2 regions of the Devosia sp. A449 genome follow, and region 1 is predicted to be linked to the other one. Evidence: riboswitches for the same ligand, from Rfam matches in the RefSeq annotation. Region 1 holds a riboswitch; the other holds the start of a gene.
The links. A riboswitch is a leader RNA that binds a small molecule or an ion and turns the genes downstream of it on or off. The one in region 1 is predicted to bind glycine.

Region 1 (15,869 bases):
GAGCTGGACTTCCTCGGGCGTCTTGATCTGCCGGGCGCGGGACAATTCGCGCTCCACCCCGACAAACCGGGCCTTGGGCAGATAGCTCTGTAGCCGCTGGAAATCGCCGGCCGGCAGATAATCGAGTTCAAGGCCAATCGCCGCTGACCCCAAGCCGATCTCTTCCAGAGTATCGGCGAGGATGCGCATGGCATCGTCGTGAAATTCGCGCCACACCGCCAGCGGCACACCGGGCGCGCGTCGCCCAATCGTGCTGGCCTCCATATCGACGCCGAACAGGCTGTTGCGACCATCGGCGGTCAGAATGGCCATGGCATGCCGATGCCGGATCATCGGCTGGGTCGGAACCACGAAGCCGGTCACATAGGCGAAGTTTTCCGGCGAACTGGTAATGACGGCGTCGAGCGAAAGCTGCGCCATGAACTTGGTGATTTTGTCGATAATGGGCTGACGCATGATAACTCGCTAGATTTGAACGCTGTACTGATCGACCTTGGCGGCATCGATCGAAATGCCCATGCCGGGCCCGGTGGGCACGCGGATACCGCCATCGGCGAACACCATCGGCTCGCTCAACAGGTCGTCGGTGTAGTAGATGCCGCCGATCCGCCCATTCTGGGCTTCCGCCGGCATTGAGACGGGAATGACGTTGGACAGCACCGCTGCCGGGGCGGCGGCGGCCAGATGCACATTGGCCAAATTGCCGATGCCGGTTTCCACCGAACCGTTGACATTGCAGATGATGCCGGCCGCTTCGCACACGGCCGAGACCTGCATGGCCCGGTAAAGGCCGCCGGGCTTGGTGGTGTAGATCGAGACGATCTGGGCGGCGCGCTGATTGATGATCTGGCTGACGTCGTGGGCATTCCAGGCCGATTCATCGGCCATTACGGGCGGATCGATCCGCGCTGCGACCTGAGCGATGCGTTCAATGCCCATGACGGGCTGCTCGACATAGATCAGGTTGAACTGCTCCATGCGCCGAACGGTCTGGACCGCTTCGCCGGGGGTTTTATAGCCTTCGTTGGCGTCGACGCAGAGCGCGATATCGGGGCCGACTGCTGCGCGGATGGCGCCCACGATGGCGACGTCGCGGTCCGGATTGATTCCGACTTTGATCTTGATGGTGCGAATGCCGTCGCGCACCACAGCCTTGACCTCAGTCACGGCCTCTTCGACATCGATCAGCCCGATGGAGTGCGTGACGGGCACGATCGGCCGCAGCAACCCGCCCAGCAGGACATGCACCGGGACGCCAAGCGCCTTGCCGGTGAGGTCGTAATAGGCAAAGTCCACCGCCGCCTTGGCGTAGGGATAGCCCTTGATTGCCGCGTCCATGCGCCGGTGCAGTTCAGCCGGGTGACCGACCTCCAGGCCAGCCACTGCAGGCGCGAGATACTTGGCAATGACGAGATCGACGATAGCCGTGCTCTCACCATAGTAGCGGCCAAATTCGCCGCCCCAATCCTTGAGAGCGGGTGCCTCGCCCCAACCCACGGAGCCGTCGCTGCCGGTTATTTTCACGAGCAAATACTGACCGATCGGCTCGGTCAGACCCGTCCATTTGTGGGTGCGCCGGGTCGGCAGGCGAACCAGACGGGTTTCGATCGATTGAATGGAAATCATAGATAGGCCTCACAATGTGATTACACACTGTGATCACGAAATGGAATTGTCAAGCCGACTTATGTGGCCATGCCGAGCATGCTGATGCGGTGCCTGGTGCGCTTGCCAAAACGCTCAACGCACATATAATCACATTATGTGATCACATAACTGGAAAGCCAGATGCGCATTCGTGATATCGTGCCGGTCCGCTCGCCCAAGGTCATTGCCGGCATGACCGCCCAGCGCCAGCAATGGGCCCGAGAGGGCGTCGAAATCGAGGTCGTTCCCATTGAGGAAGGGCCATTCTCGATGGAATTCGCCACCGAGGAAGTGCTCGCCGGCCCGCATATTCTCAAGGCCGTTCGTCAGGCCGAGCAGGACGGCGTCGATGCGATCGTGCTCGACTGCATGGTCGATCCGGTGCTGCGGGCGGCGCGAGAAACGGCGCAGATTCCGGTGCTCGGGCCTGGCCTGTCCGGCCTGACAATTGCCAGCCTGCTGGGCGCACGCATCGCCGTTATTGGCATGAAAAACGGTCAGCAACTGCTGGAAGAGCACATCCGAGCCTATGGCTTCGAGCGCAAGGTGGTGTCGATGCATATTGTGGATGCGCCGCCGGCCGATCTGATCGAGAGCCAGCCTTATTGCCTGAGCATTATCGAGCGCGAGATCGACGATGCGATCAACAAGCATCGCGCGGAGGTGATCCTGTTCGGCTGCACGGCCATGTCGGGCTATGTCGAGGCGCTCAGCGCGCGCTACCGCATCCCCATCGTCGAGCCGATGGCCTGCGCCATCAATCTGGCGGCAACGCTGGTCAATCTCAAATTGTCGCATAGCAAGCAATGCTACGAGACGCTGCCGCCCCGCGGCACGGCACCGGGTAGCATCCCCGTCGTCTGAGCGGACTTGGGGTCTGAGCCGGCTTGGGCCGAACCGCGCATCCTGCCGGTTCGACCCAGGCCGCCACGACAGTTAGAGCGCGGCCACAGCCCGGATCTCGATCAGCAGTTCGGGGCTGGCGAGCGGCGCGCCGACGCAGGCCCGCACCGGTTCGGCGCCGGCCACAACCCAGGCGTCATAAACCTCGTTCATGGCGCCGAAGTCGCTCATGTCAGTTAGCCAGATCATCATTTGCAGCACGTTGCTGCGCGTCGTCCCGGCTTCAGCCAGCAAGGCATCCAACTGGTCAAGGACATTGCGAGTCTGACCGGCGATGTCGGACGGGCCGCCCCGCGCCGTAATGCCCTTGGTATAGACAGTGCCATTGTGGATCGCCGCATTGCTCATGCGGGCGGTGCCGGGCAGACGCTTGATTTCAGTCACGATCAGTCTCCTGGTTAAATTGCTGAATCCGGGCTGCTCACCGCTAGCTGCGCATGGACAAATCATGGGGTCCGGGACAGTGCGCAATGGACGGAGGTGCGCTAGTCTAAACACGGCCGTCGGCGAGAATAACCTTGATCACATTGTGTCATCACATTACTAAAGGCGTCAAGCGAATGGGAAGCACTATGGAACATGATAAATCGCCCGAGGGGCTTGAGCCCTCAGGCCGCGGCAAAGTGCAGGATCGGGTTTTGGCCAGCCTGCAATATGGGCTGATGTCAGGGCTGTTCGTGCCCGGCCAGGTCATGAGCCTGCGCAAGCTGGCGACCAGCCTCGGCACCAGCCCCATGCCGGTGCGCGAAAGCCTCAGCCGCCTGGTGGCGGCCAATGCCCTGGAAGAACTGCCCAATCGCTCGGTGCGGGTGCCCAAGCTCAGCGAACGCAATCTGCTGGAATTGTTCGAGCTGCGTCGCAAGGTCGAGGGCATGGCGGCGCGCATTGCCTGCGACTATGTCAATGACGAGTTCATGGCCGCACTGCACGCCCTCAATGCCGTCGGCCGTCGCGCCCACGAACAGGGCGAGATGACCGAAGTGCTGCGGGCGAACCAGCAGTTCCATTTCACCATCTATCGCCAAATTGGCTCGGATATCCTGCTGCCGCTGATTGAGGCGCTCTGGCTGCGCTGCGGCCCGACCATGTATTTCTCGCTGAATTCGCCTGGCCTGTGGAACACGGCTTCCCACGTCGATATTCTCGAAGCATTGCAGAATCGCGATGGCGCCAGCGCCGAGATCGCGATGGCGCACGACGTCGACAAAACCGGCGACTATCTGATCGCGCAGGCCCGGGCCGGCTCAAACTCGGGCCCCTTCGCCGATTTCTCCAGCATGACCGCGCCGTTCGCCTAACCCGCTATTCAGCGGTCCAGCCGCCATCGACCAGCAATGAGGTGCCGGTCACCAGGGCCGAGGCGTCGGAGGCCAGGAACAGGATTGCGCCGGTTACATCCTCAACGCGCCCGATCCTGCCCAATTTGATCTTCGCGCGGACCTGCGCCATGGCCGCCTCATCCAAGCCATAGGAGCGGGTCAGCGGCGTATCGATAAAGGTCGGCGCCACCGCGTTCACCCTGATCTGGTCCGGCCCCAACTCCACTGCCAGCGCCTTGGTCAGCCCTTCAATGGCAAATTTTGAGGTGGCATAGAGGGAGCGGTTGGCGGCGCCAACATGGCCCAGCTGCGACGACATCTGAATAATGGAGCCCGGCTGCCCGGCGCGGCGCAGTCGGTCGGCGACCGCTTGCGCCACGAAATAAGCCGCCCGCACATTGACGGCAAACAGCGCGTCGAAGTCATCGACACTCACGTCGCCGAACGCCTTGATCCGGTTGGTCGCGGCATTGCTGAGCAGGATGTCGAATGGTCCGGCCGCAGCGACGCCGGCGCGCATGGCGGCAATATCGGTGATATCGAGAGGCAGGATGTCTGCCTGGCAACCCGCCGCGACGATTGCGGCCTGCCGCAGCGTCAAATCTGCTGCCGAACGGCCGCATAGCGTCACGTGGGCTCCCGCCTCGGCCATGGCGGCAGCGGCGGCAAAGCCAATGCCCCGGCTGGCTCCGGTGATCAGGGCGCGGCGTCCGTCCAAGCGGAACGACGGCATCGGCGGCAGGGCAAGGCTGTCCAGCATGGTCATGGGGCGATCGCTATGAAGAAAACGGCCGCCGGACGGCCGATGGGGACGCCCGGCGGATCAATCTGCCTATTTCAGGAAGTCGTTGCTATAGACCGTCGACAGGTCGATGCTCTCGGTCACGACGCCCATGGCCAGCAGCTTGTCCTGCAGCCCTTCCCATTCCGCCTGGGTGGAATTGCCCAAGCCATTGGCTTCGACATTGGCCGACTGGGTCATGCGCAGCACTTCGGGCAGCTTGAGCTCGGCATAGAGTTTGTCGGTCTCGGGGTTGGCGGCAATGAACGCGGCCAGCGCCTCGTCCGGGTGCTCCAGGGAGTAGGCCCAGCCCTGCATGAAGGCCTGGGTGAAGCGGCGCACCAGATCGGGATTTTCGGCGATCAGCTCGGCATTGGTGAACAGCGAGGTGGAATACATGTTGAGGCCCAAATCCTCGAACAGGATCCAGTCCACCTCCTCGCCGGTCGCGCGCAGCTTGAGCGCATCATTGAAGTAGAAGCCAACGCCGGCATCGATGCGGTCGGCAGAGAGCAGGGCCACCACGGCGCCGTCAGCCGGCACTTCGGTGAAGCTGCTGGCATCAAGGCCGAGATCCTGCTTGATCTGCTGCCATTGCAGGCTGGTATTGCTCTTGAGCTGCACGCCAATCGTCTTGCCGGCCAGATCGGTCTTGATGTCCGAAATCTTCTGCCCGGCCTTGAAGATCAGGGCGGTGGCATTCTGCTGCAGCACCACCGAGGTGGCGACCAGCGGCAGGGCGCGCTGTGCCCCGAGCAAGACCTGATCGGCGGTGGCATAGCCAAAGTCGGCGTCGCGATTGCCCACCAGCTTCACCGTCACCGATGATCCCTCGCCTGGCAGCAATTCGAGGTCGATCCCGGCATCGGCAAAATAGCCTTTTTCCATCGCCAGGAAGATCGGGGCATGCTCGGCGCCATAGACCCAGTCGAGCCGCAGGCTGACCTTGTCCTGGCCATGGGCAGTGCTGGACAGCCCCAATGCGAGGGCTCCCAGCACCAACCCGCCCAAATAGCCTTTGCTCATCATTTTCATCGTCGTTTCTCCTCCATGAGACACAGTCTGCCCGGGCGCGCCCAGAGCATTGAGTTAGGCAAATCGAGCCGGCGGCCAGCACATGGCCGCCGGGCTTGGATCACATCGTGGCCTGCACGCCGCCATCCTGCTGGCCCTGCGGCAGCATCAGGCGCTCGAACAGCACGATCACCAGGAACATCAGGATGCCGAGCACGCTCATGCACATGATCGCGGCAAACATCAGCTCGGTATTGAGGGTGATGTTGGAGGCGTTGATCACATAGCCCAGGCCTTCGCCGGCGGCGACGAACTCACCCACCACCGCACCGACAATGGCTAGGGTGATCGAGATCTTGAGGGCCGCAAAAATATACGGCATGGCCCAGGGCAGGCTGATCTTGGTGAACTTCTCCCAGCCGCGCGCGCCCAGCGAGTCCATATATTGCAGCATTTCGCTATCGACCGAGGTCAAGCCCTTGGCCGTGTTGATCACGATGGGGAAGAACGCAATCAGCGCCGCAATGACGATCTTGGGGGTCAGCCCGAAGCCAAACCAGATCAGGAAAAGCGGGGCGAAGGCGATCTTGGGCAAGATCTGCGCAGTGACCAGGAACGGATAGGTCAGGTCCCGGATGATCCGGGAATAGGCGATGCCCACGGCAATGACAAAGCCGGCGACGACGGCATATATAAAGCCCAGCGAAATGGCGAGGAAGGTTGGCCAGGTGTTCTTGAGCAGAAGATCACGATTTTCCCAGGCGACCTGTGCGATGACGCTGGGCGCCGGCAGGATGACCGGGCGGATACTGAGCAGATGAACCAGGGCCTCCCAGGCGCCGAAAAACACGGCGAAAACCAGGAATTGGCCGGCAGTTACTGAAAAACGATACATCTTGAACTCCTATTCCGCGGCCACTGACTTGAGCGGGGCGCGCAGCAAGCTGCGAACATGGCTCGCCATGCTGACGAACTCGGGCAACTCCCGCATGGCCTCGGCCCGCGGACGCGGGAACGGCACCTCGATGCGCTCCACCACCCGGCCGGGGCGAGCGGACATCACGATGATCTGCTCCGACAACAGCACCGCCTCGGGAATGGAGTGCGTAATGAAGACCACGGTGGTTTCCGTCTGCGCCCAGAGCTGCAGCAGTTCTTCCTGCAGGGTCTCGCGGGTGATCTCGTCCAGCGCAGCGAACGGCTCGTCCATCAGCAGCACGCGCGGCTTGAACGCCAGGGCCCGGCAGATCGAAACGCGCTGCTGCATGCCGCCCGACAATTCGTGGGGATAGCGGTTCTCAAAGCCCTTGAGCCCGGCAATTTCAAGCCAGCGGCGAGCTTCGTCTTCGCGCTCGGCGCGTTTCATCCCGCGTCGCGCCACTTCCATGGTCAGAACGACGTTCTCCAGCGCCGTCCGCCAGGGCAGCAGCAAAGCGCGCTGAAATACGTAGCCAACCTGGCCCTGGATTTTTTCCTTGTCGACGGGCTCGCCATCAAACAGAATCCGCCCCGAGGATGCCGGCAGCACCCCCGACAGGATTTTGAGCAAGGTCGACTTGCCGCAGCCGGATGGTCCCACCACGCTGAGGAATGACCCCGAAGCGATATCGAACGACACATCCTGCAACGCAGTCAGCGGCCCCGAGCTCGTGTTAAAAGTCAGCGAGAGATTTTCGATCGTTATTCTTGGCGCTTTTTCCATAGTCATCCGAGGTCCGCTTCCAAGAGAGCTGTGCCGTGCTGACGGAGCGGCGTGACCTCAAAGGCTAAAACGAGCACCGCAAACGGGCCGGGGGTCGCATCCATATAGTCCTCCTACAATGTGACGACACAATGTGATCACAAATTGACTTTGTCAACATGGTGCGACGGTCTTGGGCCAGCTTCTGTCGGCGAAGGTTGTGCTCGGTCCGGGCGGGCCGGCGAAAATTTCACCGCCACCGGATTGGCAATTGCATCGCGCCGTGCCAGTGTCGCCGCGCCTTATGGGCAGAGCAGGAGAGAGTGGTGGCCTTGGCCACTGCCGCCGACGGAGCAACCCCCCAGGAAACTCTCAGGCACCAAGTACTGCTCCAGCCTGGCGATCTGGAGAGCGGCGTTCGCGCCCACCGAAGGGGTAACCAGCCACGGCTGGGGGAAACTCTCAGGTACAAGAGACAGATGGGGACAAATCGGCCGGGAAACCGGCTCGTCGTTCCATTGTCTCTACGAGGTCCTATGCGTCAGATCGCCGTTATCGGTGCCGGTATCACCGGCACAACCACTGCCTATGCGCTTGCGCAACAAGGCTTTTCCGTCACCGTGTTTGATCGCCACCGCTATCCGGCGATGGAGACCTCATTTGCCAATGGCGGCCAGCTTTCAGCCAGCAATGCTGAAGTGTGGAACAGCTGGTCGACCATCCTGCATGGCATGCAATGGCTGCTGCGCCCCGATGCGCCGCTCTCGTTCAACCCCAAGCCGAGCTGGCACAAATATTCCTGGATGGCCGAATTCCTCGGCAATATCGGCAATTACCAGGCCAATACCGTGGCCACGACCAAATTGGCCATCACCGCACGGCAGCGCCTGCTCGCGGTCGCGGCCGCCGAAGATATTGCCTTTGACCTCGAAACCCGGGGCATCCTGCATATCTACCGTGACAAACCGGCTTTCGATCACGCCAGCGCCGTCAATGCCCTGCTCAACAAGGGTGGTCTCGAACGCCGGGCGGTGACACCCGCAGAAATCCGACAGATCGAGCCGGCGGTGACGGGCAGCTATCATGGCGGTTTCTTCACCCCCTCCGACGCTACCGGCGATATTCATAAATTCACCCGCGAACTGGCCGCTCGGTGCCAAAAGCTGGGCGTGCGGTTTGAGCAGGACGCCGACGTGCAGGGCCTGAACCATGGCAATGGCCGTCCCAGCGTCACCTTCATGCCCGAAGCGTCGAGCCAAAGCGGAACCATCACCACTGAAACCCGCAACTTCGACGGGATTGTACTGTGTGCCGGCATCGCCAGTCGGCGGCTCGCTGCCATGGTCGGGGACCGGGTCAATATCTATCCGGTGAAAGGCTATTCGATCACCGTCATGCTCGAAGATGCGGCAAGCCAGGCGGCGGCCCCATGGGTGAGCCTGTTGGACGATGCCGCCAAGATCGTCACCAGCCGGCTCGGCCCCGACCGCTTCCGGGTCGCCGGAACCGCCGAATTCAACGGCGAGAACCGCGATATTCGTCATGATCGCGTGCGCCCGCTGGTGGACTGGACGCGCCAGCTGTTTCCCGAGGTCAATACCGACCGGGTGGTGCCGTGGGCGGGTCTGCGGCCGATGATGCCGAACATGATGCCCAAGGTCGGGCGCGGCAAAAGCCCCGGCATCTTCTACAATACCGGCCATGGCCATCTCGGCTGGACCCTGTCCATGGCCACGGCCGATCTGGTGACCGGCGCGGTCAGCAGCCAGATCGCTGCCTGAGACCAAAGGGCTGGGCCGAAAGCTCAGCCCGACCTGTCTCGGATGCGGCGGCGCTGGATCAACGCCGCGGCCTCAACGCCAGATGCAGATGACGACAGCACGGCTTCACGCGCTGTCGTCGTTAAACAAGACCATGGCCATGAAATGCCCGGCCACCTCAGTCAGCGGCACCCGTCAAACAAGCATCGCTCGTCGAGCGGGCCGAGATGCACTCCAGGTGCTCCAGGCCAGCAGCGCCACCGTAGCCAGCATGAAGGACAGGCTGATTGGCCGCTCGATGAAGGTCATGAAATTGCCCCCCGAAATCAGCATGGCCCGGCGAAAATGCTCCTCCATCATCGGCCCCAGCACGAAGCCGAGCAACAGCGGCGCGGCGGGGAAGGCAATGACGCGCATGGCGTAACCGATCGCGCCGAACACCAGCACCATCATCACGTCAAAGACACTGTTGTTGATGGTGTAAACGCCGATGCAGATGAACACGACGATGGCCGGATAGAGAAGATGATACGGGATCGTCAGCACCCGGACCCAGATCCCGACCAGCGGCACGTTCAGAATGACCAGCAGAATATTGCCGACCCAGAAGCTCATCACCAGCCCCCAGAACATCTCGGGACGTTCCACGATCATGCTCGGACCGGGCGTGATGCCATGCATCACCAGCACCGCCAGGATCAGCGCCATGGTGGCACTGCCGGGAATCCCCAGCGACAAGGTGGGAATGAACGAGGTCTGATCGGCGGCATTGTTGGCCGATTCCGGCCCCATAATGCCTTCGATGGCGCCCTTGCCGAACCGGGATGGATCTTTGGCCACCTTCTTTTCCACGGCATAGGACATGAACGACGCCACTGCCGGACCGACGCCCGGCATGACGCCAATGAAGGAGCCGATGGCCGAGCCGCGGATCATCGGCATCCAGGAGCGCCGCACGTCGTCGCCGGTCGGCAACATCGATCGCAGGGTGATGTTATTGTCGATGCTGCCGGCATGCACCGTTTTGATGCTGGCGATCACTTCGGCGATGCCGAACAGACCCATGGCCAGAGCAGCCAGGCTGACGCCGTCATACAGTTCCAGAAAGCCAAAGGTGAAACGGGCCGTGCCGGTGTAGATGTCGGTGCCGATCACCCCCAGTGCGATGCCGAGCACGACCATCGCAATGCCCTTGACCGCCGAGCCGTCCGAGATCACCGACGCTGCCACCAGCCCCAGCACCATCAGCGAAAAATACTCCGTCGCGCCAAAACTCAGCGCGATCGACACCAGCGGCTTGGAGGCCAGCATCATCAGGATGATGCCCACGCTCGCCCCGAAGAACGAAGCCACGGTGGTCATCATCAACGCCACACCGGCCCGGCCCTGCTGGGCCATCGGGTAGCCGTCAAGGCAGGTGACCGCGTTGGATGGCCCGCCTGGAAGATTGAGCAGGATGGAGGCGGTACTGCCGCCATAGTTGCTGCCGTACCAGATGCCGGCCAGCATGATCAGCGCTGCAGTCGGATCAAGGTAAAAAGTCATCGGAAACAGCATCGACATCGTGGCCAGCGTACCGACGCCGGGAATAACGCCGATAAAGGTGCCCAGCGTCACGCCGAGAGCGCAATAGAGCAGATTGTTCAACGTCATCGCCGTTGACAGCCCAAGCGCGGCATTCGCGAAAAGTTCGGTCAGCATCGTGTCACCAGGGCCATGTCAGAATGGAAATTTGTCGACCAAGGCCGACCTGAAAGATCAGCGTGGTGCCGATTGACAGGCAGACCGCCAGGATGCCGGCGCCCAGCAGCGACAGCTTGCCGTCGGCGCGGCTGGCAATCAGCGTCATCCCAACAATGGCCGGCGCCAGCCCGAACGGCTCCAGCAACAGCGCAAAGGCCAGCACCGAGGCCAGGATAGCGACCAGCGAGCGAACATCCACGCTCGGTAGCGGCGCAGCGCGAAATAGCGCTGGCACCACGATGGCGAGGCCAAGGGCGCTCAGAATGCAACCCAACCCGGCCGGGAACATGCCCGGCCCCATATTGGCGATGTTGCCGAGCGCAAGCGTGGTCAGCGCATGAATGGCGATAAAGCCGCCGATCAGGATCAGCGCGCCGCCACCGAAAATATCGCGATAGTCTCTTGCAGGCATAGTTCCTCCCCTTTGCTGGCACATGTGAACGAGGGGCGCCCATCGGCACCCCGCGCATAGTCTCCTAACCCCCGCCCGCGATGCCCCAGACGTGGACCGCTCAGGGCGACCAGCACCCCGGCGGCCAGCACACTTAAAGTGTGTTTCAACGTCATTTATGCTTCCACTTTCGGATAATCGGGGTGTCCCAATCAGGCTCCGCGATACTGCTTCACGCGCTGACGGATCGGGCCGAACACGCTGCGGCCATCGGGCAGGTCCACCGAGATTTCGACGGTGTCGCCGAATTTCAGGAACTCGGTCGTCGCGGCGCCATTGGCGATGATTTCCGTCATCCGCCGCTCCTGCAGACAGGCAAAGCCCGCCGCCGGATCGCGGTTGGAAATCGTGCCGGAACCGATAATGGTGCCAGCGGCCAGCCGGCGGGTATGGGCGGCATGGGCGACCAGCGTCAGAAAGTCGAAATTGAGGTCGGTGCCGGCATGCGGTTCGCCCAGAATTTCGCCGTTGACCTGCGTCTTGACCTTGAGATTGAGGCGCGCGCCATCCCAATGCGATTCAAGCTCGTCAGGGGTCACCGCCACAGCGGCAAAAGCCGTGGACGGCTTGGCATGCAGGAAACCGAAACCCTTCGCCAGCTCACGCGGCATCAGATTGCGCAGGCTGACGTCATTGACCAGCGCGATCAGCTTGATGTGCTGGGCCGCCTGCTCAACGCCGGTACCCATCGGCACGTCGTCGACGATGATGGCGATCTCAGCCTCAAGGTCGATGCCCCAGGCCTCGTCCGCCACCTCGATATCGTCGAACGCGCCGATAAAGGTGTCCGAGGCGCCCTGATACATCAGGGGGTCGCTATAGAGGAAGTCCGGCATTTCGGCGTTGCGCGCCTTGCGCACCAACTCGGCGTGGCTGAGATAGGCCGAACCGTCGACCCACTGATAGGCGCGCGGCAGCGGCGCCATGGCGTTCTCGACCACGAAGTCGAACGCGCCGGGCAGTGTGTTGGCGTTGAGCTGGTTGTAGCGCTCGGTCAGCGCCGGCAACAGCGCTGACCAGTTGTCCAGCACGGCCTGCATGGTCGGTGCAAGGTCGGCAATATCGGCGGCGCGAACCATGGTCCGATCGACCAGGACTGGCCGACCGTCGCGGGTGTCGTTGTTAAGCGTTGCGAGTTTCATGGTTGCGCCTGCGCCCCGACGCGCTGCTTGAGGCCGGCCAGCGTTTCCGAGCTGATCCCGAGCGGTTCCAGCAGATCATTGAGGGTACGGAATTCGTTGCCCGTGATCAGCGAAGCGGCGTCGATCATGGCCGACGTCACCGGGGTCTTGATGTTGAGCAACTTGCCCAACTCTTCGTTGAACACCAGACCATACGGAATATCGGACGAGAAATAGCCGGTGCTCATGTCGATCGGCCCGGCGATGGCGTTGCGCTTTTCGTGCATTTCTGCAGCGATCTCGCCCATGGTCGTGGCTTCAGCCGAGAACGACTCGGCGAAATGCTGCTCGACGGTCCGAACCTTCAGACCAAACGCTGCCGCAATGGCCAGACGCTCGGCATCCAGCTTTTCGATCACGGCGCTGACGCGCGGCGACATGTAGTAATATTGCGACCACACTTCGGCGCGCTCGATACGGGTCCAGTTGTAGACCGTCAGCGGGGCATGGGCGATCGGGTTGATATTGGTCAGCGTGCTGCCCAGCGCATTCTGCTCGGGGACGAAGCCGTCGCCGAACATGCTCTGGCACAGTGCCACCATCGCATCGGTCTCGCTGACCGGCAGCGCCGACACACCGATTTTCTTGCGACGACCGGTGATGCGGGCGGTGGTGTTGCCGACGCGACGCCCGGTCATCACCGTGGTGCCGAAACCGGCAACCGTCAGGTCCAGACCGCGCTTCTTGGCGCCTTCATGCAGATACAGCGCCGACAGCGAGCTCATCGAGCTGACGATGACGGTATGTTCGCTCGTCAGATGGGGCAGCAAGGCATCCATCACCGCGCGATGGCTGGCCACCGGAATGGTGATCACGATGATGTCGGAGCTAGCAGCGAGGTCCGCCGCGGTCGCCGCGACGCCGACTTTACCTTCGCCTTCAGCCAGGCCGATGACCTGCATGTTGGCATTGTTCAAATCGGCAACGCTGTTCGAGCGCGACCACATCGAGACTTCATGCCCACCTAGCGCGAGCCAGCCCGCACTCACAAAGGCAATATTGCCCGCACCAACAATTCCAACTCGCATATTCTGTCCTTTATTAGTCAAGTTTGATGCCCCCCTGCTCGATGACGGTCTTCCAACGCAGGAAGTCGCTGTCGATGGTGGTGGCAAGTACTTCGGGGCCGCCGCACGCGGTCTGCGCGCCAATGCGGGTGAAGTATTCTTCGGTTTCCGGCGTATTGCAGATGGCCAGCAATTCGTCCGAGAGGCGGCTGATGACAGCTTCGGGCGTTTCCGCCGGAGCGAGCAGCCCCACCCAGACCTGAACTTCCAGATCTTCAAAACCGGTCTGTTCGCGGATCACCGGCACGCCGGCGATGGCTTCCTCCTTGGTGAAGGTGGCCAGCGTCCGCACCGAGCCATTGGCCAGCAATGGATCGATCGACGCGATGGTCGAAACGATGAGATCGACCTGACCGGCGAGCACATCGGTCATCGCCGGCGCGGCGCCCTGATACGGAATTTTGCGCAGGCTGATATCGGCGGTCTGGGCAAACAACTCGCCCAGAAGATGGGACACGGTGCCAATGCCCGGGATGGCGATGCTGACGCTGTCGGGACGCTGCTGGGCGTCAGTCACGATGTCAGCGATCGACTGATACGGGCTCTCGGCGCGCACGCTGAGCGACATCGGGGTGTCGGCAATCAGCGCGATAGGCGTGAAATCGTTGATCGGATCGTAGGGCAGGTCGCCGCCCTTGTTCGGCGCGATGGTGATCGCGCCGCCGGTTGCCAGCAGGATCGTGTAGCCATCCGCCGCCGACTTGGCCACATGCAGGGCGCCGATGGCGCCGCTCGCGCCGCCACGGTTTTCGATGACGACGGGCACGCCGATCCGCTTGGACAGCTCATTGCCCAGATAACGGCCGAGCACGTCGGTGGAGCCGCCGGCCGGGAACGGGACCAGAAGGGTGATGGCTTTGGCGGGATAATCCGCCTGCGCCTGTGCCGGCAGGACCGGCGCAGCGAACAGCGAGAGCACGCACAGGGCGCGGAGATAATGCTTCATGGTTTCCTCCTCAAATATCTAGGGCTTCTGCCTTATTTTCTGTGTCGCTCTGGCGCTGGACCGGCACCGATCGCCTTCTCCCTGTTGACGAAAAGCCCCAACAGGTCCATATAACTTCCATTGCATACAAAGTTGGATGCGAACCTATAGGCTCATTCGAAGATGTCAATAGTTTCTTCTCAGGCCGCCATGTCCGGGCGCTGGTTGGGTTGCCGTCTTGACGCCTGGCGGCTTGATGTGGTCGGCCTAGGGGGTCGATTGCGCCGTTGCGCTTCCGCACGCAGCCGCCCGCGTCCCGCGGCAATGGCTGCAGTGCCAGGCGTCGCTCCTGAGAGCGCGGCATGTCGGCAGACGGATGCCCATATGTTTCACATTTGCCTTAGGACAGCCGCCCCATGACCACGCTATCGGAGTCCCAGCCCGCGACGATGTACGAACGCCTGCGTTTGGCCATCGTCTCGGGAGAGCTGCGCCCCAACGAACCGCTCATTGAGGAAGACCTCGCCGCCAAATTCGGCACCAGCCGCACTCCGGTGCGCGAAGGGCTGCAGCGCCTGTCGGCCGACGGCCTGCTGGTGCGGCGCAAGCGTGGCTGGGCCGTGCGCGAATTCACCGCCAATGAGATCCGCGAGAACTACGAAGTGCGCGCGGCGCTGGAAGGGCTCGCCGCTCGCTTCGCCGCCGAACGTGGCACTGACGAAGAACGCCGTGCCATCATGGCCTGCCACGAACAGCGCCGCGCGCTGAACATGCCCGACTCAACCCAGCGCCTCAGCACCAATCGTGATTTCCACGAAGCCATTCTGACCGCCGCGCATAATGACCGGCTGCGCCATCTGATCTTTCTGGCCGGCAATTTCTACCTGACGCGCCGGGTGGCCGTGCTGACCAACGACGCCGAATACGAGCGCGCCCAGGCCGAGCATGGCGCGGTCGCCCAGGCAATTCTGGATCAGGACGCCGACGCTGCGGACCGGGCGATGCGGCTGCACATCATGAACGCCTTCCACACCTGGCAGGGATTTCGGGGCCAGTGAGCCGGGACCGTCGCCCGTCGGACGCCGGTCATATTAGCAAGAGGACGTGACGATGGCGATTTCAGCATTGGGTTATCTTGGCGTACGCTCGGATAAGCTTGACGACTGGTCCGACTTTGCCGGCCGTCTGCTGGGCATGCAGAAGATCGACCGTGGTCGCACCGCGCTGGCCTTTCGCATGGACGACCAGATGCAGCGTCTGCTGGTGTCGGACGAGCCGGGCGACACACTGGCCTTCATGGGCTGGGAAGTCGCTGAGCGCGACGATCTGCAGACCTATGCCGCACGGCTTGAGGCCGCTGGTGTGCAGGTCACACTGGGCACGCATGCCTTGGCCGA
Region 2 (15,869 bases), on a different contig from region 1:
TATCATATCCGCTGGGTGGCGGCCCGCTTCGCCGAAAAGGAGGCCGAGGCGCAGCAGGCCGTGCTCATCCGCGACCTGGCCGACGCCACCCATCTGCAATTTGAGGCGCAGAAAAAACTCGAAGCCGCCGATGCCGCGCTGCAACCCTTGCGCGACCGCGAAGCGGTGACCGGCGCCGTGCTGCAGCGCTACACCATTCTGGCCGAACAGCTGGCCGAGGAAGCGCGCCGTGCCGGCCAGCGTCAGGCCGAGCTGGAAGACCGCATCCGCCAGCTCACCGCCGACGGCGTGCGCGAGCGCGAACTGGTCGAGGAAGCCGAGCTCACGCTGGCCACCTATGAAGAGGAACAATACGGTCTCGCCGCCGAGGGCGAAGCGGCACAAGGTGATTTCGACCAGGCCCGCATCGAGGCCGACACCGCGCGCAACGCCGTGGCCGAGGCCGAGACCCGGGCCCGCGCGGCCGCCGACACGCTGGCGCAGGTGCGCGCCCGCAGCGCCCAAGCCAGCCGCAGCGCCCAGGAAGCCGCCACCCGCATTCAGCGCCTGAGCCACCAGCTCGCCGAAGTCGAGCAGGAAGCCCGCACCGTTACCGCCAGCCTCGACGCCGACGAAACCCTCAGCGCCAAGCGCGCCGAACTGGCCGCCGCGCAGGACACCATGGCCGGTGCCGAAGAGCTCACCCTTGAAGCCGAGGACGCCACCGCCGACGCCCAGGCCAGGCTCGACGCCGCCCGCCCGCGCCTTGCCGATATCGAGGCCGCACTCAATCGGCTCGAAGCCGAAGCCGCCACCCTGGGCAAAATGCTCAATGTCGGCGCCAGTCTCTGGCCGGCCATTGTCGATGAACTCAAGGTCGCGCCCGGCTATGAAACCGCGCTCGGCGCGGCGCTGGGCGATGATCTTGATGCCAGCTCCGACGCCGGCGCGCCGATGCACTGGTCGGTGCCGGTCGATCACACCGATGACGCCGCCCTGCCCCAGGCCGCCGAACCACTGTCGCGCTACGTTACCGGCAGCCCCCTGCTCAAGCGCCGCCTCGACCAGATCGGCCTGATCCACGCCGTCGATGGCCCGGCGCTGATGCATGCGCTCAAGCCCGGCCAGCGGCTGGTCACCATGGATGGTGCGCTGTGGCGCTGGGACGGTTTCATCGCCGCCGCCGACGCGCCAAGCGCCGCCGCCCAGCGACTGGCCCAGCGCAATCGCCTCGCCGAACTCGATGAGGAAATCGCCCGCGCCAAGGGCGAACGCAACGCCCATAAGCGCGATGTAGAGGCCCTGACCGCCACGCTCGAAGCCGCCCGTCAGGACGAGCGCGGCCGTCGCGACGCCTGGCGCGCCGCCCAGCACGCCATCGGCGCGGCCCAGTCCGAAGTCGACAAAGCTCAGCGCGCCATCGGCGACCTGACCACCCGCCAATCGGCGCTCGACGAAGCCCGTACCCGCCTCGCCACCAGCCTCGAGGAAGCCGAAGCCAGTCGCGACGAGGCCGAAAACGCCTTGCATGAGGCCGGCACCGAGGACGAGGCCGCCGAACACGCCGAAGCCCTCCAATCACTGCTCGACACCGCCCGCGACCGCGCCGATCAATCCCGCCTGAAGCTGGGCAGCTTCGAAACCGCCGCCCGCATGCGCGAGAGCCGCCTCTCCCAGCTGGACCGTGACGCCCAAAGCTGGCAGCGCCGCCGCGACGGCGCCCTGGCCCAGCTCGCCACGCTCGACCAGCGCAGTGCCGAAGTCAGCGCCCAGCTGGCCAGCGTCGCCCAAACCCCCGATGGTTTCGCCGCCCGCCGCGCCCAGCTTGAAGACCAGATCGAGACGGCCAAGATCGAGCATCAGGCCGCTGGCGACAGTTTCAACGTCGCCCAGACCGGCTTTCGCGAGGCCGACCGCGCGCTCAAGACCGCCAGCGATCTGCTGGCCAATGCCCGCATCGAGCTGACCCGCATCGAGGAGCGCGCCAAGGGCTTCATCGCCCAGCGCCAGCAGATCGAACGCCAGATCGAAGAATCACTCGACATTCCGGCGAGCAAGACGCTGGAAGCCTCCGGCATTCGCCCCGAAGAGCCGCTTCCCGCCGAACACGTCACCGAACAAAAGCTCGACCGCCTCAAGGCCGAGCGCGAGCGGCTGGGTGGGGTGAACCTTTCCGCCGAAAAGGAAGCCATCGAGATTCAGGAAAAGCTCGACCTGATGGTCAAGGACAAGGACGATTTGGTGGAGGCCATCGCCAAGCTGCGCACCGGCATCGCCTCGCTCAATCGCGAAGGCCGCGCCCGGCTCAACGAGGCCTTCGTCAAGGTCAACGCCTATTTCCAGGAGCTGTTCACCAGCCTCTTCGGTGGCGGCACTGCCGAGCTGAGCTTTGTCGAAAGCGACGACCCGCTCGAAGCCGGCCTCGAAATCATCGCCCGCCCGCCCGGCAAGAAGCCACAGACCATGACGCTGCTGTCCGGCGGCGAACAGGCCCTCACCGCCATGAGCCTGATCTTTGCCGTGTTCCTGACCAATCCGGCACCGATCTGCGTGCTCGACGAAGTCGACGCCCCGCTCGACGACGCCAACGTGGAACGCTTCTGCAACCTGCTGGAATCCATGCGCCAGCGCACCAACACCCGATTCATGGTCATCACCCACAACCCAATCACCATGAGCCGCGTCGACCGCCTGTTCGGCGTCACCATGGCCGAACGCGGCGTGAGCCAGCTGGTCTCGGTGGATTTGACGACGGCGGAGAGGTTTCTTGAGGCGGGGTAGAGCCTGAAAGAAGCTGGATTGCCCGGACAAGCCGGGCAATGACGAATGAAAAATCATCTCTCCCCACCGTCATCACCGGGCTTGTCCCGGTGATCCATCTTCCGGCATGCTGGATAGATGAAGGGGTATGTCTACATCCTGGCATCCAAGAAAAATGGGACGCTCTATACCGGCGTCACATCCAATCCATCACGCCGGCTATTCGAGCATCAGCACGCACTGACGCCCGGCTTCACCTCGCGTTATGGCGTCAGAACCCTGGTCTGGCTCGAAGAGCATGATCTGGTGGTTGATGCGATCCAACGCGAGAAGTCGATCAAAAAATACCCCCGACAATGGAAGATCAATCTGATCGAAGCCATCAATCCCGACTGGGCTGACCTCAGTTCGTGGCTGTTCGACGCGCGGTGATGGCAAGAAGATGGATTGCCCGGACAAGCCGGGCAATGACGATAGGGGAAAGATAACCGCCCCCTCCCCACCGTCATCACCGGGCCCGTCCCCGGTGATCCACCTTTCCACCCCCACTTATCCATCTTATCCCCGCCCCCAATTCCCGTGCCATACTCCCCCCATCTTCCGGGATACGAGCGGCGCTGCAGCGACCGGTGTCCGGATTGACGGTCGGGAGGGTGGAGGTCGCGCTTCGCCCTGGGCTGTGCGGATGGGGCATTCGGGCATGGGGCTACGGGTCCATGCTGGGGCTTGCGGTCTGCCTTCCGAGAAAAACCCGACGCCCCGAGGCGACTATCACCTCATTTTTTACTATCCATCGAGGCGACAGCCACCTCGGGGCTCCGCTCGTCCTTTCCCTCCGTTCGGCTGGCGCCGCGCGGTCGCTGGCCGTGCCGGAATGCGACAGAATCCCCCCGTCACTGCCTCGACTTCGCCATGATCCCCTGTGGACAGCATGCCGCACCCCCGTCGCACGCTGATTTTACATTACATACCAATGACTTACAGCCGACAAGGCCGTCTTGACACTCTCCAACCCCACTACTATGTTGCGCGCGACTTAAGAAGGTGTCCCGGAAATGCCGGGCAGGGTCGACCGAGGCAGGCAAGCGGATGACAAAACCGCCGAGTGGCAAAGGTCAGCCAGACAGCACCAAAGAGGTGACGCGCGATCTCGCATCGCGTATTGCCTCGGCCAAGCGGGTACGCGATATCGAGGACAACAAGGCCTCGGCTAGTGCAACCCCGGAGATGAGCGGTATGGCGCGCGGCATGCGCATCGGCACCGAATTCATCGCCGCGATATTGGTGGGGACCGGCTTCGGCTATCTCATCGATCTTGGCCTGGGGACCAGCCCCTGGGGCTTGCTCACCATGTTCCTGGTGGGCTTCGCCGCTGGAATACTCAATGTCACCCGTGTGGTGGCACAAATGAATGCCGCATCGCCTCCCCCGCCGGGCTCCGATCTAGGACCCGACGTGGAAGACGAAGATGTAAATTGATGACGTTTAGAGGGCTCTATCTTGGCCGGTACTGATCCGATCCACCAGTTCGTCATCGAGGACATGTTCCCGCTATTCACCCTTGGTGGTGATGGTACCGAAGGGTCCGGCGTCCACTTTGCGTTCACCAATTCGTCGCTGTTCATGGTGGTGACGATTGCGATTATTTCGCTCTACCTGATCCTGTCGACCGGCGCGAAGCGCGTGGTGCCCAGCCGGGCCCAGTTGGTCAGCGAGCTGGTCTACGGCTTCGTCGCCAATATGGTGCGCAGCGCTGCCGGCACCGAGGGGATGAAGTTCTTCCCGCTGGTGTTCAGCCTGTTCACCTTCATTTTCGTGGCCAACATGCTCGGCATGGTGCCGTATTTCTTCACCGTCACCAGCCACATCATCGTCACCTTCGCGCTGTCGATGCTGGTGTTCCTGACGGTCATTGTTTACGGCTTCCTCAAGAACGGCCCCAAATTCCTCAAGCTGTTCGTGCCCTCCGGCGTGCCCGGCTACATTCTTCCCATCGTGGCGCCAATCGAGTTCATCTCGTTCATGAGCCGCCCGATCTCGCTTTCCGTGCGTCTGTTCGGCAACGTGCTTGCCGGCCATATCACGCTAAAAGTCTTCACCGGCTTCATCGTCACCATGAGCAGCCTGGGTTTCCTTGGCATCCTGGGTTCGGCGCTGCCGTTGATTATGGGCGTTGCCATCACCGGACTGGAATTCCTGGTTGGTGCTGTTCAGGCCTATGTCTTTGCGGTGCTCACCTGCATGTACCTCAACGACGCGATCCACCCGTCTCACTAATCTACCCAGTCACGGCGGGCTGTTCCGCCAGAACCCCCGCTTAAAAGTCGCTTGAAAGGACTAAAAAATGGAAGCTGAAGCCGCAAAGTACATCGGCGCCGGTATTGCTTGTTTCGGTATGGCTGGTGCCGCCATTGGCGTGGCCAACATCTTCGGCAACTTCCTGTCGGGCGCCCTGCGCAACCCGTCGGCAGCACCGAGCCAGTTCTCGAACCTGATCTTCGGCTTCGCCGTGACCGAAGCTCTGGGCATCTTCTCGTTCCTGGTTGCCCTGATCCTGCTGTTCGTCGTCTAATATTCGACGTCACACGCCTGTCTTCGCGGCCGGGACTCGTCCCGGCTGCGTATATTTATCCGGCTACTCGCCGGCTGACCGGATTTAACGGGACCGCACCTGATGGTAACGCAAGCCTATGCCCAAGAAGCGGCTGCACCGGCCGAAGTCCACGTAGAGGGCGCTGATAGCGTCGTTGATGTGAACCTCGCCGATCCAACCGCTGACACCCATGCCACTACCGAAGCCTCGGCTGGCGAGCATGATTCAGGCGTATTCCCGCCCTTTGATCCGGCAACATTCCCATCGCAATTGCTGTGGCTGACGATCACGTTCGCCGCGCTCTATCTGCTGATGAGCCGGATTGCACTGCCCCGCATTGGCGGCATTCTGGAAGGCCGCAAGGCCATCATCGACGCCGATCTGGCGGCCGCTGATGCGTCGCGCCAAAAGACCGACGCTGCCATCGCTGCCTACGAAGCGGCTCTGGCTGCAGCCAAGTCCAAGGCACAGGGCATTGCCAGCGAGACCCGCGAATCGATCCAGGCCGATCTGGCTGCCAAGCGCAGCGCCGTCGAAGCCGACCTCACCGGCAAGGTGACGGAAGCCGAGGCGCGGATCAACACCACCAAGACCGAAGCGCTGACCCATGTCGATGAAATCGCCACGGAAACCGCGCAGAGTGTCGTGACCCAGCTGGTGGGCGACGTTTCGGCCGATAGCGTCCGCGCCGCGGTCGCCAAGGCATCGAAGGAGTAAGCGCCATGGAATGGTTGGACAACAGCTTCTACGCCTTCCTCTCGCTGATCATCTTCATTGCAGGGGCGATGTATTTCGGCATCCACGGCATCATCGCCAAGATGCTCGACGCCCAGATCCAGAAGATCGCCGACGACCTGGCTGCTGCCAAGCAGCTGCGCGAAGAGGCCGCTGCCCTGCTCGTTGAATATGAGCAGAAGCGCGTCGCCGCCGAGAGCGAAGCCGAAGGCATCATCGCTGCCGCCAAGGACGAGGCCACCCGCCTCACCGCCGAGGCTCAGGTATCGCTGGCCGATCTGATCGCCCGCCGCACCAAGTCGGTGGAAGACAAGATCGCCCAGGCCGAGGCCCAGGCCGTCGCCGAAGTGCGCGCCCGCTCGGCTGACGTCGCCATCGAGGCAGCCCGGCTGGTGCTGACCGACGAAATGAACCGCAAGGGCGGTTCGGTCGTCGACAACGCCATCGCCGATGTCGGCAACCGGCTGAACTAAGCTTCAGCCACAGAAATTGAGAAAAGGGCGGGCAAGTTATGCCCGCCCTTTTCGTTTGCGCTATACTGATCTTGCCTTCCCCTCGCCCCTTGAGGGAGAGGGACAGACCTGACGCGTTCAGCGGAAGGTCAGGGTGAGGGGTCCTGCGCTCGCCCATGCTTTGACGTTGTTGCACCAACCCCTCATCCGCCCCTTCGGGGCACCTTCTCCCTCAAGGGGAGAAGGAAAAGCGGTGGTGAGGCAATTGACGCCTTTCAGATTCTCCACCATGGTGCCCCGAACTGCGGGAGAGACTGGTTTTTCTCCGGCGCCGAAGGAGCAACCGCCCCGGAAACTCTCAGGCAAAAGGACCGCAGCACCACTATAACTCTGGAAAGCGGACCGGCACCTTGCCTGGTCCCACCGAAGGAGCAACCGGCGCTCAGCCGGGAAATCTCTCAGGTGATCAAGGACAGAGGGGGCACGGAATTCGCCGCAAGGCGAGTGTAGTCGTGTCGCCTTGTTCAGTTCCAGGATGTGTTGATGGCCCAAACCTCAGCCGAAGACCTTAAATTCACGCCGCTCTACGAGCGTCACCTTGCCGCCAGTGGTCGCATGGTGCCGTTCAGCGGCTATTCGCTCCCCGTGCAATATCCCAGCGGGATCATGGGCGAGCATAAATGGACCCGTGAACAGGCCGGCCTGTTCGATGTCAGCCATATGGGGCCGAGCTTTCTCGTGCTCAACAATCCCAGCGGCGACGCCGATGCCGATCACGCCGCCGTCGCCGCGCTGATCGAGCCGCTGATCTGCGGGGATATCGCCGGGCTCAAGCCCGGGCAGATTCGCTACACCCTGCTGCTCAACGAGGAAGGCGGCACTCTCGACGATCTGATGATCGGCCGCTCGCCACTGTTCGGCGGCGCGCTCTATATCGTGGTCAATGCCGGCACCAAGGAGGGTGACTTCGCCCGTATCCAGGCTGCCGCCGGTGACGCTGCCAAGTTCGGCCGCGTCGATGGCGACAATGCCCTGCTGGCGCTGCAAGGCCCCGAAGCCGTCAATGTGATGGCGCAAATCGCTCCCGGCGCCATCGAACTTGGCTTCATGCAATATGCTGCCTTCGACTGGGGCGGCGAGAAGCTGATCGTCTCCCGCGCCGGCTATACCGGCGAAGACGGCTTTGAAATCCTGGTCTCGAACGCTAATGCCCTCCTGCTCTGGGATGCGTTGCTGGCCGATGACCGGGTCAAGCCCGCCGGCCTCGGCGCCCGCGACAGCCTGCGGCTGGAAGCCGGCCTGCCGCTTTATGGGCACGAACTGAACGAAACCATTTCCCCGATCGAAGCCAATCTCGGCTTCGCCATCGCCAAGCGCCGCCGCGAAGCCGGTGATTTCCCCGGCGCCGCGCGCATTCTGGCCGAACGCGAAAACGGACCATCCCGCATCCGCGTCGGGCTGCTCGTTGAAGGCGCCCCGGCCCGCGAAGGCGCCGAGATCCTTGATGCTGACGGCACAGCCATTGGCGTCGTCACCAGCGGCGGCTTTGCCCCCTCGCTGGGCAAGGCCATCGCCATGGGCTTCGTGCCGCCCAGCCACGCCGAGCACGGCACCAGACTGCAGGTCTCGGTCCGCGGCCGAGCCCAACCGGCAGAGGTGGTCCCCACGCCCTTCGTGCCGCATCGCTATTTCCGCAAACCCACCGCTAGTTGAGAGCGCAAATCATGACCACCAAGTTCACCCCTGACCACGAATATATCCGCGTCGAGGGCGCGACCGGCATTATCGGTATCACGCCCTATGCCCAGGAATCGCTCGGCGACATCGTGTTTGTCGAGCTGCCCAGCGTCGGCAAGGTGCTCAAGAAGGGCGACGAAGTCGCCGTCGTTGAATCGGTCAAGGCCGCGTCGGAGATCTATGCTCCGGTCGCCGGCACCGTGACTGAAGTCAACGAAGCGCTGTCCGCCAATCCGGGCCTGATCAACACCGATCCCGAAGCCGCCGGCTGGATCTACAAGCTCGCCATCGCCGATGCCTCCGAGCTGGACACCCTGCTCGACGCAGCCGGCTACGCCGACCTGACCAAGTAAGCCAAGCCCCCTCCCTGCCCGCTCCGCCACGGCGGGACAGGGAGGGGGTGTCCGCCACCCACTGGAAGCCTCCTCCCCATGCGCTACCTCCCCCATTCCGATCACGAACGCGCCGAAATGCTCGGCGTCATCGGCGCGGCCAATGTCGATGCCCTGTTCAGCGCCGTCCCGGCCCGCGCCTTCAAGAGCTTTGATCTCGGCCTGCCCGCTCACAGCCCCGAATTTCTCGTCGAAGCCCATATGAAAGCCCTGGCCGGCAAGAATCAGGCCGGTGCCGATGGCCCGTTCTTCGTCGGTGCCGGCGCCTATCGCCATCACGTGCCGGCCACGGTCGATCATTTGATCCAGCGCTCGGAATGGCTCACCGCCTATACGCCGTATCAGCCGGAAATCTCGCAGGGCACCCTGCAGATGCTGTTCGAGTTCCAGACCCAGGTGGCCAAGCTCACCGGCATGGATGTGGCCAATGCCTCGCTTTATGACGGCTCCACCGGCACTGCCGAAGCCGTGCTGATGGCCCGTCGCCTCACCCGTCGCAACAAGATCGTGCTATCGGGCGGGTTGCACCCGCATTACCGCGACGTGGTCCGCGCCTACCTCAAAGACGACGCCGATCTGGTCTGTCTCAGCGCCTCGCCCGAGGGCCAGGGCGACATTCTCGACCATATCGACGAGACGACCGCTGCCATCGTCATCCAAACCCCCGATTTCTACGGCCATCTGCGCAATATGCAGGCCGCCGCCGACGCCGCCCACGCCAAGGGCGCGCTGCTGATCGTGGTCATCACCGAAGTGGTGTCGCTGGGCCTGCTCGAAGCACCCGGCGCGCTCGGGGCCGATATCGTGGTGGCCGAAGGTCAGTCGATCGGCAATGCCCTCAATTTCGGCGGCCCCTATCTCGGCCTGATGGCCACCCGCAAGAAATTCATCCGCCAGATGCCGGGCCGGCTCTGTGGCGAGACCGTCGACGCCGAAGGCCAGCGCGGCTTCGTGCTGACGCTGTCGACCCGCGAGCAGCATATCCGCCGCGAGAAGGCGACGTCGAACATCTGCACCAATTCGGGGCTCTGCGCTCTCGCCTTCTCGATCCATATGGCGCTGCTGGGCGAAGCCGGCTTCACCCGCCTCGCCCGTCTCAACCACGCCAATGCCTGCAAACTGGCCGATGCTCTCTCTGCCGTGCAGGGTGTCGAAGTGCTCAACAAAACCTTCTTCAACGAGATGACCATTCGCACCAGCCAGCCCGCCGCCACGCTGATCGAGCGTCTGGCCCGACGCGGCATTCTGGGCGGCGTCCCGGTCAGCCGGCTCGAACCAGACGATCCGACGGTAGAAAACCTCATCGTGCTGGCCGCCACCGAACTCACCACCGATGCCGATATCGCCGCACTCTGCGCCGCCCTTTCGGAGGAACTCGCATGAGCATGAACACGCAAGGCCGCCCCACCGGTATCGGCACCTCCGGCTTCGCCTCCAGCTCCGGCTCGGCGCTGCTGCCCAATGAACCGCTGCTGTTTGAAATCGGCGATACCGAGCATTCCGGCGTCGACCTGCCGGATGTGACCATCTCCGCTGACCGCCTCGGCGGCTTCGAGCGCAAGCTGAAGCTCGATCTGGCTGGCCTCACCGAGCCCGAGGCGATGCGCCATTATGTGCGCCTCTCCCGCCTCAATCATTCGATCGATAGCGGTATGTATCCGCTCGGCTCGTGCACGATGAAGCACAATCCGCGCCTCAACGAGAAGATCGCCCGCCTGCCCGGCTTCGCCGACATCCACCCGCTGCAGCCGGTCTCCACGGTGCAGGGCGCGCTGGAGATGATGAACCAGCTGTCGCACTGGCTGATGACCCTCACCAACACCGCTGCCGTGGCGCTCTCGCCCAAGGCCGGCGCGCATGGCGAGCTGCTTGGCATGATGGCAATCAAGGCGGCGCAGGACGCTGCCGGCCAAAGCCATCGCAATATCGTGCTGGTCCCCGAAAGCGCCCACGGCACCAATCCGGCCACCGCAGCCTTCCTCGGCTACACGGTGAAGGCCATCCCGGCCCGCACCGACGGCACCGTCGACGTACAGGCGGTCAAGGATGCGCTGTCGCCCGACGTCGCGGCGATCATGCTGACCAATCCGAACACCTGCGGGTTGTTCGAGCCGCAGGTCATCGAGATTGCCCAAGCCGTGCATGACGCCGGGGCGTTCTTTTACTGCGACGGCGCCAATTTCAACGCCATCATGGGCGTGGTCCGTCCCGGCGATCTCGGCATCGACGCCATGCATATCAACCTGCACAAGACCTTCTCGACGCCGCATGGCGGCGGCGGCCCGGGCGCGGGTCCGGTGGTGCTGTCGGCAGCGCTGGCGCCCTTCGCTCCGGTGCCGTTCGTGCGCCAGGGCAGCGCTGGGCTGGAACTGGTGGAACATGCCGAGGGCGACGCCCTGGGCCGTATCACCGCCTTCCAGGGCCAGATGGGCATGTATGTTCGCGCGCTGACCTACATGCTCAGCCATGGCGGCGATGGCCTCGCCCAGGCGGCCGAGGATGCGGTGCTCAATGCCAATTACATCAAGGCGCGACTTGAGCATGTCTTCTCGGTGCCGTTCAATGACTATCCGACCATGCATGAGGCGCTGTTCGACGACAGCTTCCTCGCCGGCACCGGCGTCACCACGCTCGATTTCGCCAAGGCGCTGATCGACGAGGGCTTCCACCCGATGACCATGTATTTCCCGCTGGTGGTGCATGGCGCGATGCTGATCGAGCCGACCGAAAGCGAGAGCAAGCAGACGCTGGACCGCTTCTGCGATGTGATGGAAGAGCTGGCGATCGACGCCAAATCCGGCAATAGCACCCGCTTCACTTCCGCCCCGCTCAAGGCCCCGCGCCGTCGCCTCGACGAAACCCGCGCCGCCCGCTCGCCGATCCTGCGCTGGGAACGGCCAGAGGAACTGCCCAAGGCAGCGGAGTAAGCTCTTCCTCGCCCCACCCTCGATGTCACCCCGGCCCTGAGCCGGGGCCCATCCTGAGAAGCCTCCCAAACGGGAAGAGAAACAAAAAAAGCCCCGTGGACTTATCCACGGGGCCTTAAACTTCACTATTCTCGGCTGATGTCAGCTCTTGGTATCGAAACCGACCCAGATGGTGATTTCCTCGCCGCCCAGATAGGGGATGGCGACGTTTTCGATGACCTTGACGAATTCAGCCGAACGCGCCGGCGCGGTGATCGCCACGGGCAGCGTATATTTTTCCGAGAACACCGCCTGGCCATCGCGCTCCACCGCAAAGCGGATCGGGGCATTGACCGTGCTCTGCTTGCCGGCGGGGCCGAGCAGCACGCGGCCGACAACACCCATATTGACAGTGATCAGCCCGTTGCTCACCACGCAGTTGCGCGAGCTTTCGTCGATCACGCCCTGATATTGCAGCGACTTGGCGTCGCCGGTGCGGCCGCCGCCATAATAGAACATCGCCTCGCTACCGGCGCGCACACGGATGGGCGGGCATTCGGTGGCGATGGCAGGCAGCGCATTGGTCTGCGCCTGCGCCACGGCCGCCGGGGTGGCGGTGGCGTTCTGCAATTGCTGGTTCTGCGCGGCATTGCCGCCGCCAAACATGCCGCCCATCGAGCAACCGGCCAGCACGGCAGCGGTGACCCCGAGGATCGGCAGGCGCAGCATCAGGGACGAAGGCAGGTTCATGAGGGTATCTCCTGACGCGACACTAGCTATTGGCGGCTTCGAGCGCCATCAGAATGGCAGGCGCGCCGCTGGCTGTCACGCCCGGCGCATCTTCGGTGAACACCGCGTCGACGACGCCATTGCGGATCAGCATGGCCGAGCGGGCGAAGCGCTGGCCCATGCCGGCGCCGGAAAAATCCTTGTCGAGGCCCAGCGCCGTGGCCAGCTCGGCATTGCCATCGGCGATGAATTCGATCTTGCCCAGCGCGCCCGAAGCTTCGCCCCAGGCCTTCATCACGTGATGATCATTGACCGAGGCGCAGACGATGCGGTCGACGCCGGCCGCGCGCAGCTTGGCCTCATTGGCGACGAAGCCGGGCAGATGGTTGACGTGGCAGGTGGGCGTGAACGCCCCCGGAACGGCAAAGAACACGACCAGCCCGGAGCCGAGAACGGCGTCGCTGGTTGTATCCGTCGCGCCATCGGCACCCACAAGTTTCACCCGCACGGACGGGACCGGACTGCCGCGATCAATCATAAAAGGATATGCCCCATGACTTTGGCCACCGGGCGGCGGCCGTTCCTCAGTCTTAAAGTGCTTTCGGGATAAGCGGCTTTGACGCCGCCGACAAGGCCAAAAGGCCCTTTCCCTCGCACCGTTCAGTCGGCCGACGCATCCACGATGGTGCGCGTCACCTCAAAAGCTCCCATGCCGGTAAGGAATGTGAGCTGAACAGCCTGGTTTTCCAAGTCGATTGCATCGCTTTTGCCCAGGATGGGAATGAGCACTAGGTTCGGTTCCGGGCTTTTTTGCGGCACGCCGAATAGCGGCTCGCCACTGGCGCTCGAAACGATCAGCGACGCCGGATCCAGCGTGGGGTCACTGAGATGAACCGCCAGCATGCCCGCCTCGGCCTGCCATTCGACCGCGCCAAACGGCTGGAGCTCGCCATCCCAGTCGATGGGCGCCGTCGCCAGCGCCTGGCGGATGCGCAAGCCATTGGGCCGGTCGGGCTTGGCGTCGGTCAGCGGCAGCGAAAACCGCGCCTGTGCCGGGACGCAGATTTCGGAGCAGACGCCGAGCATGGCGCTCAACTCGACATTGGCGGCGCCCGGCGCCAGCGTCAGTTCGACGGGCAAGACGGTGGGACCGAAATAGACGTAATCGAGATAATCGTCGGTCTGCTGCCGGGTTGGATAAGGCCACAGCACCTGATGACCCAGCACACCACTCGAGCCGGCAAAATCCAGCTCGGTGGGCAGGCCGGTATCGCCCGGTATGCGCCAATAGGTCTTGGTGTTCTGCGGCATGTCGAGTTCGAGCCCGAGCAGCGTCCTGCCATCGGCCTTGATCTGCCCGGTGCTGACCAGCCGCAGCTTCACGCCGGGGGCAACCTCCTGCCACGCCGTCTCGCCCGCAGAAGCGGGCATGGCAAGCAGCAGCAAAGCGGAGATGAGGATCAATGGACGCATGGCCAAGCCATTAGCGCAGGATGGGGTTTAGAAATAGCTGACAGGCCATCAGGCCTTCGTGATGATCGCATCGTAACTTGGCATTGTGCCGCCGCGTGCCTACAATTGGGCCATGAACTCGCTTGAAGGACAATTTCTCGTCGCCATGCCGGACATGATGGACGAGCGCTTCGCGGAAAGCGTTATCCTGCTCGTCGGCCATGGCAGCGAGGGGGCGATGGGGCTGGTCGTCAACCACGAGCTGGCCAATCTGCGCTTTGCCGACGTGCTGGACGAACTCGATTTGGGCGATCCCGATGCGGTGATCCGGCTGCCCGATTCCATCCGCCAGCGCGTGGTGATGCGGGGTGGTCCGGTGGAAAAGGGCCGCGGCTTCGTGCTGCATTCCCCCGATTATCACAGCGGCAACACCTATCAGGTCACCGAAGGCATCTGCCTCACCGCCACGCTGGATATTCTCAAGGCCATGGCCTTTGGACCAGCGCCCAAGGCGTCGATGTTCGCTCTGGGCTGCTGCGGCTGGGGCGCCGGTCAGCTGGAAGACGAAATCGGCGACAATGGCTGGCTGACCGCGCCCTTCTCACAGAAGCTGCTGTTCGATACCCCGGTCGAAGACCGCTACGAAGCCGCCCTCGCCAGCCTGCGCATCACCCGCGCCACGCTGAGCCCCGACGCCGGCCACGCGTAAGCCCTCTTGGTGCTACCGCGCCAGTTGTGCGCTCAGCTTCTTGCCGAATTCGCCGCCGGTCATCGCCGCGCCAAAGGCAAAGCCCTGGGCATAGCGGCAGTTGAGCTGACGCAGACGTTCGATCTCATCCAGCGTCTCGACGCCTTCGGCGATCACCATCAGGTCCAGATCGGCCGCCAATTGCACCACGGCCTTGATAATCGGCCCCTGTGTATGGGCGATGCCATTGCTGCCACCCATGGTCACGAAGGGTGCGGGGATCTTGATGGTGTCGAACGGGAAGCGGTGCAGATAGCTCAGCGAGGAATGCCCGGTGCCGAAATCGTCGAGCGCCAGTCCCAGCCCCAGATTGCGCAATGCCTGCAGCATATAGGCGGAGTGCTCGGGATTGGTCATCACCTGGCTCTCGGTGATCTCGAGCTTGAGGTGGCGCGCCAATTCCTTGTCCTGGCTGACCAGCATCCGCATGTCGTTGAGCAGCGTCTCGGTCGCCAGTTGCGTTGGCGACAGGTTGACCGAGATGAAGAATTCCTCGGGCAGGCCCAGCGTCGTCATCCAGTCCTTGGCCTGGGCCGCCGATTGTTCAAACGCCAGCCGACCGAGCTTTTCGATCTGGCCCGAGCGTTCGGCCAGTGGCACGAATTCGTCTGGATTGACCACGCCGCGCGTCGGGTGGGTCCAGCGCATCAGCGCCTCGGCGCCGGCGATCTGGCCGGTCTGGATATCCATCACCGGCTGGAACTGCACATGCAGCTCGCCCTGTTTCATGCCGCGCTCGAGGTCTTCCTCGCTGGCCCGGTTATAGGCGGCGATGGAGCGCGCCGAGGCGCGATAGGCCTCGATGCGGTCGCCGCCCAGGCGCTTGGCGTAATACATCGCCAGCTCGGCGTCGCGCAGCACATCGGTCGCAGCGGCGGGGTTGCTGTCATAGATGGTGACGCCGATGGAGGCCGACAGGGTCAGGTCGCGGTCGCCGAAATTGAAGGGGGCCTTGAGCGCCTTGCGGATCTGCTCGGCCGTCTCGGCAATCTTGCCGGCGGCCTGCTCGGAGGCCAGAATCACCGCGAACTGGTCGCCGGTGATGCGCGCCACGGTATCGAGCGGCCGCATGATGCGGGCAATGCGGCGCGAAATCGCCAGCAGCACCGAATCCGCCGCCGAGTGGCCGATGCGTTCTTCCAGCTCCATGAAGCGGTCGATATCGATCAGGAACACCGCCGGCTTGGTGCCGCCGGGCGTGCGGGCCCGCACCAGGGCGCGCTCCAGCCGGTCGAGGAACAATTGCCGGTTGGGCAGGCCGGTGAGGCTATCATGAACCGCGTCGTGCAGCAGGCGCTCGCGGGCGGCCCGGTCTTCGGTGACGTCCTGCAGCGTGCCAACGATGCGATTGACCTGCCCGTCGCCGCCCAGCACCGGCTTCACCCG

Region 2: another riboswitch for glycine. It lies ahead of gcvT (glycine cleavage system aminomethyltransferase GcvT); the one in region 1 lies ahead of ACX3OW_RS04115 (D-amino acid dehydrogenase).

Annotation. Positions count from the first base shown of each region.
Region 1 covers NZ_JBTMWU010000001.1:835,712-851,580, reverse strand. Annotated here, with positions in the region: gene ACX3OW_RS04160 (M24 family metallopeptidase) at 1-456, opposite strand, end outside; gene ACX3OW_RS04155 (mandelate racemase/muconate lactonizing enzyme family protein) at 466-1,626, opposite strand; gene ACX3OW_RS04150 (aspartate/glutamate racemase family protein) at 1,789-2,511, shown strand; gene ACX3OW_RS04145 (RidA family protein) at 2,584-2,934, opposite strand; gene ACX3OW_RS04140 (GntR family transcriptional regulator) at 3,123-3,848, shown strand; gene ACX3OW_RS04135 (SDR family NAD(P)-dependent oxidoreductase) at 3,853-4,635, opposite strand; gene ACX3OW_RS04130 (ABC transporter substrate-binding protein) at 4,702-5,685, opposite strand; gene ACX3OW_RS04125 (ABC transporter permease) at 5,786-6,559, opposite strand; gene ACX3OW_RS04120 (ABC transporter ATP-binding protein) at 6,569-7,372, opposite strand; glycine riboswitch at 7,650-7,744, shown strand; glycine riboswitch at 7,748-7,826, shown strand; gene ACX3OW_RS04115 (D-amino acid dehydrogenase) at 7,882-9,126, shown strand; gene ACX3OW_RS04110 (tripartite tricarboxylate transporter permease) at 9,301-10,806, opposite strand; gene ACX3OW_RS04105 (tripartite tricarboxylate transporter TctB family protein) at 10,811-11,260, opposite strand; gene ACX3OW_RS04100 (fumarylacetoacetate hydrolase family protein) at 11,452-12,441, opposite strand; gene ACX3OW_RS04095 (NAD/NADP octopine/nopaline dehydrogenase family protein) at 12,438-13,508, opposite strand; gene ACX3OW_RS04090 (Bug family tripartite tricarboxylate transporter substrate binding protein) at 13,522-14,493, opposite strand; gene ACX3OW_RS04085 (GntR family transcriptional regulator) at 14,889-15,530, shown strand; gene ACX3OW_RS04080 (VOC family protein) at 15,583-15,869, shown strand, end outside.
Region 2 covers NZ_JBTMWU010000005.1:237,461-253,329, reverse strand. Annotated here, with positions in the region: gene smc (chromosome segregation protein SMC) at 1-2,760, shown strand, start outside; gene ACX3OW_RS15340 (GIY-YIG nuclease family protein) at 2,878-3,171, shown strand; gene ACX3OW_RS15335 (AtpZ/AtpI family protein) at 3,829-4,218, shown strand; gene ACX3OW_RS15330 (F0F1 ATP synthase subunit A) at 4,240-5,016, shown strand; gene ACX3OW_RS15325 (F0F1 ATP synthase subunit C) at 5,084-5,311, shown strand; gene ACX3OW_RS15320 (F0F1 ATP synthase subunit B) at 5,411-6,049, shown strand; gene ACX3OW_RS15315 (F0F1 ATP synthase subunit B family protein) at 6,055-6,540, shown strand; glycine riboswitch at 6,815-6,903, shown strand; gene gcvT (glycine cleavage system aminomethyltransferase GcvT) at 7,063-8,232, shown strand; gene gcvH (glycine cleavage system protein GcvH) at 8,244-8,609, shown strand; gene gcvPA (aminomethyl-transferring glycine dehydrogenase subunit GcvPA) at 8,688-10,031, shown strand; gene gcvPB (aminomethyl-transferring glycine dehydrogenase subunit GcvPB) at 10,028-11,575, shown strand; gene ACX3OW_RS15290 (hypothetical protein) at 11,717-12,304, opposite strand; gene ACX3OW_RS15285 (redoxin family protein) at 12,327-12,821, opposite strand; gene ACX3OW_RS15280 (protein-disulfide reductase DsbD domain-containing protein) at 12,944-13,756, opposite strand; gene ACX3OW_RS15275 (YqgE/AlgH family protein) at 13,869-14,444, shown strand; gene ACX3OW_RS15270 (putative bifunctional diguanylate cyclase/phosphodiesterase) at 14,457-15,869, opposite strand, start outside.